DNA from 3 places in the Enterobacter sp. C4G1 genome. Region 3 is predicted to be linked to each of the others. Evidence: predicted binding sites of a transcription regulator. Region 3 holds the regulator's gene; each other region holds the start of a gene.

Region 1 (4,229 bases), on a different contig from region 3:
GGTATCCGCCTGCTGGCGTCCGCTGGTGAGCGCCACAGAATAAAACTCACCGATGGAGTTATCTCCACGCAGAATGCAGCTTGGGTACTTCCAGGTGATCGCAGAGCCGGTTTCCGACTGGGTCCAGGACATTTTGCTGTTTTCGCCTTCGCACAGCGCGCGCTTGGTGACGAAGTTCAGGATGCCGCCGGTGTTACCATCGCCCGGGAACCAGTTTTGCACGGTGGAGTATTTCACTTCGGCGTCTTTGTGGATGATGACTTCCACCACTGCCGCGTGCAGCTGATAGCTGTCACGAACCGGAGCAGAACAGCCTTCGATGTAGCTGACGTAGCTTCCCTCATCGGCAATCAGGATCGTGCGTTCGAACTGGCCGGTTTTTTCGGCGTTGATGCGGAAATAGGTCGACAGCTCCATCGGGCAGCGCACGCCTTTTGGCACGTAAATAAAGGTGCCATCGGACGCTACCGCAGCGTTGAGCGCGGCAAAAAAGTTATCGTTACCCGGTACAACCGTCCCCAGGTACTTCTTCACCAGATCGGGGTGTTCGTGGATGGCTTCGCCAAACGAGCAGAAGATAATGCCCTGCCCGGCCAGCTTTTCACGGTAGGTGGTGGCAACTGAAACGGAGTCAAAAATGGCATCAACCGCCACCTCTTTACCTTCCCGCACCGGCACGCCCAGCTGATTAAATGCCTCTTCGACTTCTTTGCTCAGGAAGCTGTTCTCGGCACCGGTTTGCTGTACGGCTCCCGGCTGCGAGGCGCAGGTATCATCACAACTGCCGCAGGATGGCGCGGAGTAGTAGCTGTAATCCTGATAGTTCAGCTTGTCATAGTGCGCTTTTAGCCAGTGTGGCTCTTCCATTTCAAGCCAGGCACGGAAAGCATTCAGACGGAACTCAAGCATCCACTCCGGCTCATTACGCTTGGCCGAAATCGCGCGGATGACATCTTCATTGATGCCTTTTGCCAGTTCATCTGTTTGCAGGTGGGTGAAGAACCCCTCTTTATAGTTGAGGTGCCCGCCGCTCCAGGTGTTGACATCATCAGTTGCTTCAGTATTACGAGACATAGTACCGCCTATACGCCAAAGCTTTCGCCGCAGCCGCATTCGTTCTGGGCTTTCGGGTTATGAAATTTAAAGAGCTGGTTTAACCCTTCGCGAACGTAGTCGACTTCAGTTCCGTCGATAAAGGGCATGACCTGTAGCGCGACGTACAGTTTCGCGCCATCGGTTTCAAATACCAGGTCGTCTTTTGCGGGTTCCGTGACGGTATCCAGCACGTAGCCGAAGCCTGCACAACCGGTCTGCTTAACGCCTAAGCGCACGCCGAGGATCCCGGTTTGTTTAGCCACCAGCTCGTGAATATGTGCCGCAGCCGCTGACGTTAGCGTTAAACCACGCCAGGCAAAGTCGGCAGGATTGAAGGTTTCTGAATGCAATTCCATAGGTCCACCTCATGTATTGAGCCACCAGGGCATAACATCATGTTAGTGATAACGATTATCACTTCAACCCCCTGACAGCAGGGGCTTTCCGCTAAATCGCCCTTTTTGGCTACTTTTATTAAGCATAGACCCTGTTGCGACAGGCCGGAGGGATGGATTTAATTGTTCAATACATTGATAAATAATGCATTTAACATTCTAAATAGACGTACAGGTGGGAATGAAGAAATATGTATCGAAAATACCTATTTATAGGATAGATTTTTTAATTTCTACTAAATCAGTCGATTACATTAAAATCAGCAACTTAAGATTTTGGGGATGCGGACAATATCGGACAATTTATCGCTCCCCAATTTACCCCCACGTAGTTCCTTCCAGTTACTGCCACCATGGCGGCCCGGTATAGGAGGCTCGCGCGACCACAGCCACAGCGGAAAGCAGCATCAGGTCGATCATTCCGGCATGCCGCGACAGAAAATACAGGATAGTTTGTTGGTGAGGCATTTTATTCTGTCCATAAACAAGCCTCGGCAGATACCGAGGCTTGTTATTGTTCGCTTTTTAAAGCCCACTTTCCGCTGCGGCCTTTTCCCGGGCAATAGCTCCGGTATTGAAAATTGGGTGCTCGTGATTGTTCGTTACGTCACGAACGCGGTAGATTTTCCATGCATCATCTTCACGACGAAGAAAAACTTCAAGGTGTATGCTTCTCCCGTCACCCGCCCCCTCAATGACCTGGACCACTTCACCGTTTAAAAATGGCCTTGCGTTTTCCACTCGTAACGCAGCTACCCATTCACGAGAGTAATCCTGGGTATACGTAAAATAGTCAGACTCTATTAACTCCTGTTCAGAGATTTCCTGAATGGCATCAATGCGAGCAATAGTATCAGCAGAAACATATTTACGTAGTTCGTCGGCAGGGTAAAGCCTGGTTTCATCGCTGCCGAATACGGAAAGATAGGATTTATAAAATGATTCAGTAGCGTCTTTTGCGCCCTGATCTTGATTGGCAGCTGAAGTGCATCCCACCAGCAAAATAACGAATGATAAAAATATCCTTTTCATCAACGCATCCTGTAAATTTTAAAAGGTGGTTGCATTTTTCTGTACCCAGGCCCCGGATACATGCTTTTTTGAACAAAGTCTGAAATCCACTGCGTGCCATCATACATGGTCATATGACCTATGCCATTTCCGCCGGGATAAGGCTGTATCACAGCCACATCGCCAGAAATTAAAGTTGAACCGGGCGGCAGTTCACTGAATCCAGCACGTAATAATTCCGCCCCATAATCTTTTGCATAATCTGTGTTCGGTACCTTAACACCTCCAGCCAGGATGGCCAAGGCGGGTAAACTTAGCACATTCACTATGAGATCGCCCCAGAGCGTGTGAACGGAGATACGAAACTGCGGCTTCTTTATTCCAACTCATTCTTAGTTCCTTTAAGTAAGTAAGAGCGGAATTATCACGTTAACCATTAAAGTGTTGTGGGATTAAAAATGCTGTTCTGAATAATTAGATCGCGATATGACTGGGGCTCTGATGCAATGCATCTTTATGAATATCCGGGGAGACTTTTGCGTATGACCAAAGAAAGCCCAGTTGATATTGTTCACGCTCATTTCGCCATAGACGGAGGGGCGCTCCGTCTCCTGTAATCAAAGCAGGCTAAATATAATCGCCGGGATAGTCATATCTTTGGTGAACTCCGCCAGCGCCTCGGTATTCTCCCGGAAATGCTGCAACATCCTATCTACCGCGTCTGATTCATCCTTTGCCTCGGTATCAAACGGCAATCTATGAAATCCTTCGGCCTTGAGACTTTTTGCGCGTTCGGCGGTGAGTGTCTTTTTCTCATAAACATTGACAGCAATATCATTCATATAGAACAGCCAGGTTTTCATCGTGTTTTCCTTACGCCCTATCCGGTCAGAACCCTTTCTGCACATCAGATTATTCATCATATCCGAAATGATTTTTACCCAATAGCTCCTGGAATTTAGCTGACGAATCATCGTCAGATTTGACGAATTCACTGCCGACGACAGACCCGACATCGAAATAAATGCCCATATGACAACCTTTTCAGATTTGGCACGGATCCTGCTAATGACGCTAACGGGACTGGGTTAACCAGTTAAACATCTCTTCATTTATTAACAGGTCTGTTATTGATGAAAAAAATCGCAAGCGTCTGCCCTTACTGTGGTGCAGGCTGCAAATTAAACCTTGTCGTTGAAAATAACCGCATTATCCGTGCCGAAGCCGCCGATGGCGTAACAAACCAGGGCACGCTGTGTCTGAAAGGCTTTTACGGCTGGGATTTCCTTAACGACACCCGTCTGCTGACTCCTCGCTTAACGCAACCGATGATCCGCTACCATAAAGGAGAAGCGTTCACCCCCGTTACCTGGGAAGAAGCCATTCGCTACACCGCCCACAAACTGAAAAGCATTAAAGAACAGTTCGGCCCACGGTCGATCATGACTACCGGTTCCTCTCGCGGGACAGGCAATGAGACGAACTACGTGATGCAAAAATTTGCCCGGGCGGTGCTTAACACCAACAACGTAGACTGCTGCGCGCGTGTCTGCCACGGCCCTTCCGTTGCAGGCCTACAGGAGACGCTTGGCAATGGTGCCATGAGCAACTCCATCAACGAGATTGAAAACTCAAAATGCCTGCTGGTCTTTGGCTATAACTGCGCCGACTCACATCCGATTGTGGCAAGACGCGTGCTTAAAGCGCGTGAAAATGGCGCGAAAATTA
Region 2 (4,229 bases), 1.8 Mb from region 3:
CTCACAGCCAGATCTGGCAAGCCTGGCGCAGAACCAGGGGGTAACCCATTTCACCATGGCGTTTGTGGTCAGCAAAGATGCCGAAACCTGTCTCCCGACCTGGGGGACGGCGTACAACATCAACGACTACGCGCAATACAGCAAAATCAAAGCACTGCGTGATGCTGGCGGCGACGTGATGGTGTCCATTGGTGGGGCGAATAACTCTCCGCTGGCGGCATCCTGTAAGAATGTCAACGATCTGAAGCAGCACTACTACGATATTGTGGAAAACCTGAATCTGAACGTACTGGACTTCGATATCGAAGGCACCTGGGTTGCGGATCATGAATCCATCAACCGTCGTAACGAAGCGGTGAAAGCCGTTCAGGATACCTGGAAGTCAGAAGGCCGTAGTGTGGGCATCTGGTATACGCTGCCAATTCTGCCAACCGGTCTGACCGCAGAAGGTATTTACGTACTGGAAGATGCGAAAGCTAAAGGTGTCGAGCTGGCGGGCGTGAACGTGATGGCAATGGACTACGGCAACAGTATCTGTCAGTCCGATGGTACTGAAGGCCAGAACATTCACGGCAAGTGCGCGACATCTGCCATCGAGAACCTGTTCAGCCAGCTGAAGCAGATCTTCACCGATAAGACCGATGCTGAAATCAACGCGATGATGGGCACCACCCCGATGATCGGTTACAACGATGTTCAGGGTGAAGTGTTCTATCTGTCAGATGCGAATCTGGTGATGAAGGATGCCACCGATCGTGGTCTGGGTATGATTGGTGCATGGTCTATGATGCGTGACCAGCCGGGTGTCGCCGGGCAGGTATCGCCAGAGCACAGCGGTTTAACCGCACAGCAGGCGCCGCAGTATGCGTTTAGTGAAGTATTTGCACCGTTTACAAAAGGCGATACTGGCGGCGATTTAGTTGGGGATGTGAAAGCCGTTTACTTAGATGTCCAGGACGGTCATCAATATGTGAACGTGAACTTTGATAGTAGCAAGTTAAGTGGTTCTAATAACTACCGCGTAGAAATTGACGGGAATTATAATTTCTCCACAGAGGGTCGTCAGAACTATTATAGCTTCCGCTGGGATTATGGCGAACAGTCAGCTTTACGCACCTACCCAGTGGACAATATCGTCCATGTTGGATCTGTTATTACGGTTAAACGGACAAACCCAAACCCTGAAGTATTGGCCACGCTGACCGTTACCGATGACATGTTGAAGGGTAGCAATCCGCTAGTAAGTAGTACCGATGTAACGTCTCTGGCGGTGAAAAAAGAAAATGGTAAGCCAATTACGTATGTCGGCTTTTTGGCAGATAAAGTTGCTGTAGGAACGAATAGCGCTTATGTCATTAAGGCGCAAGGTGGAGAAGTTAACGGCCGCTATCTGTTTAGCTGTGACAACGGATTATGCCACTATGCGTCATCATCGACGAAAGATGGAGTTACTACCGCAAGGCGCGAGGGGCCAACTCTTTCAGTGGGCGAAACGGTGATTGTACAGCGTATCACACCAAATCCTGCCACAATTGCGAAAATGCTTGTAACGGAAGATATGCTCAAGTAATACCAGAGCTAAGTTACTAATCTAAATAAGACCACCTACTATACTTGGATAGAGTAGGTGGTTTTTTTTAGATATAAAATAAAAAGTTATGCTTACACTACGTGCTTGAGCTTCGTCTTATTTATAGATTGAATTGTAATGATAACCATAATCATTTAATATCTAAGGTGTAAAGTATTCAGGAGCACTTATGTACATTTGTTTATGTAACGGTATCAGCGATAAAAAGATACGTCAGGCCGTACGCCAGTTTCATCCGCAGTCTTTTCAGCAATTGCGCAAGTTTATTCCCGTTGGAAATCAATGTGGTAAATGCACGCGTGCGGCACGAGAAGTTATGCAGGACGAGTTAATGCAAATGCCGGAATTTAAAGAAATCGCCTGAGTCACACTCTTTTTTTTGACATCCCTGTAGCCCGATCTACGCTTCAATGAGTGGAAGCGGAGGGACTATATAATGAAAGGTGATGTTAAGATCATAAATTATCTCAATAAATTATTGGGAAATGAGCTTGTCGCAATCAACCAGTATTTTCTCCATGCGAGAATGTTCAAAAACTGGGGCCTGAAACGCCTTAATGACGTTGAATATCATGAATCTATCGACGAGATGAAGCACGCTGATAAGTATATTGAGCGTATTCTCTTTCTCGAAGGTATCCCTAATCTTCAGGATCTTGGCAAACTTCGCATCGGCGAAGATGTTGAGGAAATGCTGCGTTCCGATCTGGCGCTTGAGTTAGAAGGGGCGAAAAACCTGCGTGAAGCTATCGCCTATGCCGACAGCGTCTTTGATTATGTTAGTCGTGACATGATGATTGAGATCCTGACAGATGAAGAGGGCCATATCGACTGGCTAGAGACCGAGCTGGATCTCATCGATAAACTCGGTATCCAGAACTATCTTCAGGCGCAGATCCGCGAAGAAGGATAGCCTTACAAAGTATGCCAGCAGAAGTAACCCCAGCCACATAATGCCAGCGCCGGACCGAAAGGTAGGGCGCCGGTGTAGCGCCCTTTCCGACGCCACAACAGTAGTCCATAGACAATCCCGACTAAGGATGCGGTGTAAAGTATTACCGGAAGACTTTGCCACCCGGTCCAGGCACCGGTTGCCGCAAGCAGTTTAAAATCCCCAAATCCCATCCCTTCTTTATGCCATATAAGCCAGATTATCCAGTAAATCATCCACAACAGAAGATATCCGGCTACGGCTCCCAGGATGGCATCTTCGCAAGATACGATCCCCGACAAGACATTAAATAACAGCCCGAGCCAAAGCAAGGGCAGGGTCAGTAGGTCAGGCAGTAATAAATGCCGGAAATCAATGACACTAAGGGCCAGAGCGAACCAGAAATAGAGAAAGAGCCCCAGCGCCAACACCAGTGCGTCAGGGTGAAGGATGTAGCAAAGCACCGCCATGATTGCACTACTGATTTCGAGAACAGGATATCGCCACGAAACGTGCAGGCCGCAATAGCGACACTTCCCTTTCAGGCGCAACCAGCTAAACACAGGGATATTGTCATACCAGGCCAGCGGGGTTTTGCAGTGACAGCAGTGTGACGGCGGTAGCCATAAATTACAGCGGAAGGACGTATCATCAGGCTGATATTGCTGTAAAACCATTAATGGGAGCCGCCAGGTGACCATTCCCATCGTACTTCCCGCCGCCAGACCGATGATGAGAAACAGTACGACTAATTCGTTATCCATTCTTTTTCACCCCAATAGTCAGGCGTGTCAGTGTGATAATCCCGGAGGATTGTTTGCTGGCATGAAACTCCACGGCTACAACGCGCAGCCCGTGTTTTAATTGCGCCTCTTCCAGCCACTGCATAAAGCGTTCTATGCTGACGTTGCTGGCGGTGATCTCCAGTTCACTGGCATTGACCTGCTGGATCGTTGCGAATACGCCGGCTTTTTTCAGGCTGCCCCTGATGAGCTCATCCGGTTTTCCCGACAGTTTTTTGTCGGGCAGGAGGCCCGCAGCACTAACCTGTTCGCTGAGCCACACCGTCTCTCTTTGTAATCTTTCACACCGGGTCTGAAGTGTCGCAATGGCCTGCCCGAGTGGATGGTAAAGACCAAACCAGAAAAAAAGGCTCAGGGTACATGCGCACAAGACGATGATGAATCGTTGCTCATGAAGGCTTTTTTGCCGGAATTTGTCCCGCGTGTGTTTAATCATTGCTGAGTGTCCACAGTCCCTGTTCGTGTTTGCCGATCTTCAATGAAAAGCCTGCTATGCCCTGTTTTATAAACTGCTGTACCTGGCTCTCATCGCTGGCATAGAGATACAGCTGTAATGATTTTTTCTGTGAGTTATAGCTCACCCCTTCCAGCGCCAGGCCTGGGAAAGAGGCAAGACCCGACTGTATTTGTAGCAGGAGAGCGAAAGGCGCCGGAGAGTGTTGTTGCAATTGCTTTGGCAGCCAGACGCGCACGTTACTGCTGTGTCGGTTTTCCGGAATATAGCGTTGCCATTGCTGTGCCAGAGTATTCCTGAGTTGTTTTTCCAGTCCAAGAAGTTGCCAGTAGCAGGCCCCCTGGATAAGTAGCGCGATACCTGCGGCCAGGGCAATACTGCAAAGTGAGACGGACTTTAGCCGCCCAGTCCACGGGGAAAGCTGTGCGGGAGGACAAATGCCATCGTGCA
Region 3 (4,229 bases):
AGCCGGGCGGCAGAATGGTCAACATGATACCCTAACCTGACATACGTAAAAAAAGAACTTTGCCATGAAATTGAATACCCGAGCGCAATCTGCACAATCGCCGAACAATAATTCTCCCATCGTACTGGTTCACGGTCTTTTTGGCAGCCTGGATAACCTGGGTGTGCTGGCGCGGGATCTGGTTAGCGATCACGATATTTTGCAGGTAGATATGCGTAACCATGGTCTTTCAGGGCGCTCGCCAGAGATGACTTACGCCGCAATGGCGCAGGATCTTCTGGATACGCTTAAGGCGAACAACCTCGAAAAGGTGACGCTGATTGGGCATTCAATGGGAGGCAAAGCCGTTATGGCCCTGACCGCACTTGCGCCGGAGCACATTAACGGCCTGGTCGTAATAGACGTAGCGCCCGTGGATTATGACGTGCGTCGCCACGATGAGATCTTTGCCGCTATTAATGCAGTGACAGACGCCGGTGTTTCCACCCGCCAGCAGGCCGCAGCCATCATGCGCGACCATCTTAATGAAGAAGGTGTGGTGCAGTTTCTGCTGAAATCGTTTGTCGACGGCCAGTGGCGCTTCAACGTGCCGGTGCTGTGGGATCAATACTCAGAAATTGTCGGCTGGGAGCCGGTTGCGGCCTGGCAACACCCTACCCTCTTTGTGCGCGGCGGCAATTCGCCGTATGTCACCGAAGCCTGTCGCGATGAATTGATCAGACAGTTCCCCGAAGCCCGCGCGCATGTTATCGCCGGAGCCGGACACTGGGTTCATGCTGAAAAACCAGAAGCCGTGCTTCGCGCGATCCGCCGCTATCTCTCTGATACTACGAATTGATTAAAAAGACAGCGACTGGAAGCCTGCGGGCTTCCAGTCGTTGGCGTGCCGATGTGGGTGATGTATGATGGCGCGCTTATCGCCCGGGCAATAGCAGGGCGGCTTGTTTTCCCCCGAAGTCTCAAAATCATGGCCAAAGAACAAACGGACCGTACGACAATAGATCTGTTCGCGAATGAGCGTCGCCCGGGACGACCCAAGACAAATCCGCTTTCGCGCGATGAACAGCTGCGTATTAATAAACGCAACCAGCTTAAACGCGATAAAAATCGTGGGCTTAAGCGTGTCGAACTGAAACTCAACGCCGATGCCGTTGATGCACTCAACGAGCTTGCCAGCGCCCGCGACATCAGCCGCAGCGAGCTGATTGAAGAGATGTTGATCGCGCAACTCGAAAAATTGCACAGCAAGGCATAAGTCAGAAAACTCCCTTTCTCACCCTTTTCATGTAGCACAGAGTGCAGTCCTGCGCGATAGCTGTTTCCGCAGGGTTGTCTGTTCTGCTATTATTGCCCTTATCCGTGGACAAATTGCGCCACCATACCATTAAGTTTCAAGAGGTTATTTTACTCATGGCAATCATCGGCATTTTCTTCGGCAGTGATACCGGCAATACCGAAAATATCGCAAAAAACATTCAAAAACAGCTCGGTAAAGATGTTGCCGATGTGCATGACATTGCCAAGAGCAGCAAAGAAGATCTCGAAGGCTATGACATCCTGCTGCTGGGTATTCCAACCTGGTACTACGGCGAAGCGCAGTGCGACTGGGACGATTTCTTCCCGACTCTGGAAGAGGTTGATTTCAACGGTAAGCTGGTTGCGCTGTTCGGTTGTGGCGATCAGGAAGATTACGCAGAATATTTCTGTGACGCGCTGGGCACCATCCGCGACATCATTGAACCACGCGGCGCAGCTATCGTGGGTCACTGGCCGACAGCGGGTTACCACTTCGAAGCCTCTAAAGGCCTGGCCGACGACGATCACTTTGTGGGTCTGGCCATCGATGAAGACCGCCAGCCAGAACTGACTGCAGAACGCGTTGAAAAATGGGTTAAACAGGTCCGCGAAGAACTGAACCTGGACGACATCCTTAACGCCTGATAATGAGCGGCGCAACTTCGGTTGCGCCCGCTTGACCGGGTCAAACCGATTAAATTAATTGCTACAAACTTTTAACTTTTTCGTTCAGACCTGTACAATATCCCCCTGGTAATACGTGGGTGCCATCGAACAAGTTTGTTGGTGATACCACGTTTTTATAAGCATACTTTGCTTGAGACTTGCAGTTTTCATTTAGACATGGCAGTTCTATAATGATACGCATTATCCCAAGTGCATTCTCTGTCACTTCTTCCTTAGAAGTGAATCGTTTAGCAACAGGACAGATTCCGCATGACTGACAACAACACCGCATTAAAGAAGGCTGGCCTGAAAGTTACGCTTCCTCGGTTAAAAATCCTTGAAGTGCTTCAGGGACCAGACAATCACCATGTCAGTGCGGAAGACCTTTATAAGCGTCTTATCGACATGGGTGAAGAAATTGGGCTGGCGACCGTTTATCGCGTGCTGAACCAGTTTGATGACGCGGGCATTGTTACCCGTCATAACTTCGAAGGCGGTAAATCTGTTTTCGAACTGACTCAGCAACACCATCACGATCACCTGATCTGCCTCGACTGTGGCAAGGTCATTGAATTTAGTGATGACTCTATCGAAGCGCGCCAGCGTGAAATCGCGGCCCGTCATGGCATCCGTCTGACCAACCACAGCCTGTACCTGTACGGCCACTGTGCGGAAGGCGATTGCCGCGAAAATGATCACGCGCACGACGCGAAGTAAGTACTCTTTTCATACTCTGAGCCAGCCGAAAGGTTGGCTTTTTTTTGCCAGTTATTTGGCATAAAAAAAGCCCGGTAAGCGTAGCGCCACCGGGCATGATAACAGCGAGTTAATTACTGTTATTACTACGGATCTCTTTCCAGATCTGATCGCAACGCTTCGCCACTTCCTGATCGTTTCCGGTTTTACGCGCCTGGATACAGGCCTGGTAATCCATCACGCGGACGTTTTCCTGAGTTGCGAACTGCTCATGCGCCTTCTCTTTCTTCAGCACATTAAGCACGCTCTGGCAGGCTTCGATTTTCTCTGGCGAGCCTTCAGCTGTATTAATACAGGCGCTGTAAGCCTCTTTCAGACGTGAGTCCTCTTTTGGTGCCTGAGTCTGCGCACAAGCCACCAGCCCCGATGCCAGCATCGCGACGATTATGATTTTTTTCATCATTTTCAGTCTCCATTCCGGCGGAACTTAACCCGCCGGTCTGTTCATCAGAAGATTGTGAACGGGGCAATCACCATGAATTTCACGTCACGTTCATCCTGGAAGATGTTGCCGTAACCGCCCGCGTAACTTGGGATATCGGAGTGGTTGTCGTATTGAGTGAAGTGCAGTTTGAACATCGTGCCTTTCGCGCGACCATCCTGAAGGGTGTAAATCGCATCCAGGCTGTAAGAGGACTCTTTCAGACGATAGTTCGGGTCGTAGTACGCGTCTGGTGTGGCCATATCGCCAGGTTTTGCATCCCATGCGTAAGCGTAGGAAGCCCCCACCGCCCAGCCCGGCAGATTCCAGTTTTTCAGGTCATACATGGCACCGAAGAAGACGGCTTTTTCGCCATCGGCGTTGAAGTCTGAACGGTTATCCCACCAGATATCCAGACGACCATTAGAGGACGCATAGGTTGGGGTCATACGTTGCAGGAAGTAACCCTGCTGGCCTTCAGCCTTCACCCATGTCCCTTCAAGACGTAAATCGACCTGGCCCACTTTGTAGCCGAAGGTTAAAGCCTGCAACCACGCCGTGCCGTCGTATATATCGTTTACCGTACCGCTGCTGGCTTTGTCGCGCGTACCGTAGAACTGATAGCTGGTGCTCAACGGGCTGCCCGCAATATCAAACTTGTAGCTTGCTTTGGCAAAATACTGGTCGATATAGCCTTCAGCCTGACCAAATGCGGCTTCAAGAACCAGGTCGTTTTTGAAATCGTACTTCGCACCCAGCGAGTGAAGATAATCAACTTTGGTTTTTTTATCGTTCTGGTAAAACTTATCCATCTCAATATGCCACGGCGCTTTATACTCGTTGGTCCACATATACGAGAAGCTCAGTGCGCCCGCATCGCCGTAGTCAAAATTCGCGCCAGCTTCTGCACCCTGATAAGTACCTGGCATAAAGCTCCAGTGTGGCGCTAACAGCGTTTGTCCGGTTGGCTGGATATAACCCGCACGTGCCCATACCGGGCCATATTTAAATTTCGCAGCGGCCTTATACAGGCTGACTCCGCTCTTATCTCCTGACCAGTCTTCTTTATACGCTTTGTTGCTGGAAGAGA

Evidence for each region. The regulator Fur, encoded in region 3, represses iron uptake genes when iron is present. The targets are predictions, from matches to a motif close to ATAATAATGAGAACNACTATCAA.
Region 1: sufA (Fe-S cluster assembly scaffold SufA) is a predicted target of Fur. The motif match lies at 1,491-1,513, and genes of this name have one in related genera.
Region 2: bfd (bacterioferritin-associated ferredoxin) is a predicted target of Fur. The motif match lies at 1,703-1,725, and genes of this name have one in related genera.

Annotation. Positions count from the first base shown of each region.
Region 1 covers NZ_JBQVVV010000002.1:228,935-233,163, reverse strand. Annotated here, with positions in the region: gene sufB (Fe-S cluster assembly protein SufB) at 1-1,074, opposite strand, end outside; gene sufA (Fe-S cluster assembly scaffold SufA) at 1,083-1,451, opposite strand; gene ACT9TW_RS14930 (hypothetical protein) at 1,833-1,958, opposite strand; gene ACT9TW_RS14925 (YbjP/YqhG family protein) at 2,016-2,522, opposite strand; gene ACT9TW_RS14920 (hypothetical protein) at 2,522-2,827, opposite strand; gene ACT9TW_RS14915 (hypothetical protein) at 3,119-3,364, opposite strand; gene fdhF (formate dehydrogenase subunit alpha) at 3,635-4,229, shown strand, end outside.
Region 2 covers NZ_JBQVVV010000001.1:632,722-636,950, reverse strand. Annotated here, with positions in the region: gene ACT9TW_RS03130 (glycosyl hydrolase family 18 protein) at 1-1,570, shown strand, start outside; gene bfd (bacterioferritin-associated ferredoxin) at 1,761-1,955, shown strand; gene bfr (bacterioferritin) at 2,028-2,504, shown strand; gene ACT9TW_RS03115 (prepilin peptidase) at 2,507-3,286, opposite strand; gene gspM (type II secretion system protein GspM) at 3,279-3,761, opposite strand; gene gspL (type II secretion system protein GspL) at 3,754-4,229, opposite strand, start outside.
Region 3 covers NZ_JBQVVV010000001.1:2,395,768-2,399,996, reverse strand. Annotated here, with positions in the region: gene ybfF (esterase) at 65-838, shown strand; gene ybfE (LexA regulated protein) at 968-1,255, shown strand; gene fldA (flavodoxin FldA) at 1,411-1,941, shown strand; gene ACT9TW_RS11515 (ryhB-regulated fur leader peptide) at 2,154-2,240, shown strand; gene fur (ferric iron uptake transcriptional regulator) at 2,233-2,679, shown strand; gene chiQ (ChiQ/YbfN family lipoprotein) at 2,789-3,118, opposite strand; gene chiP (chitoporin ChiP) at 3,166-4,229, opposite strand, start outside.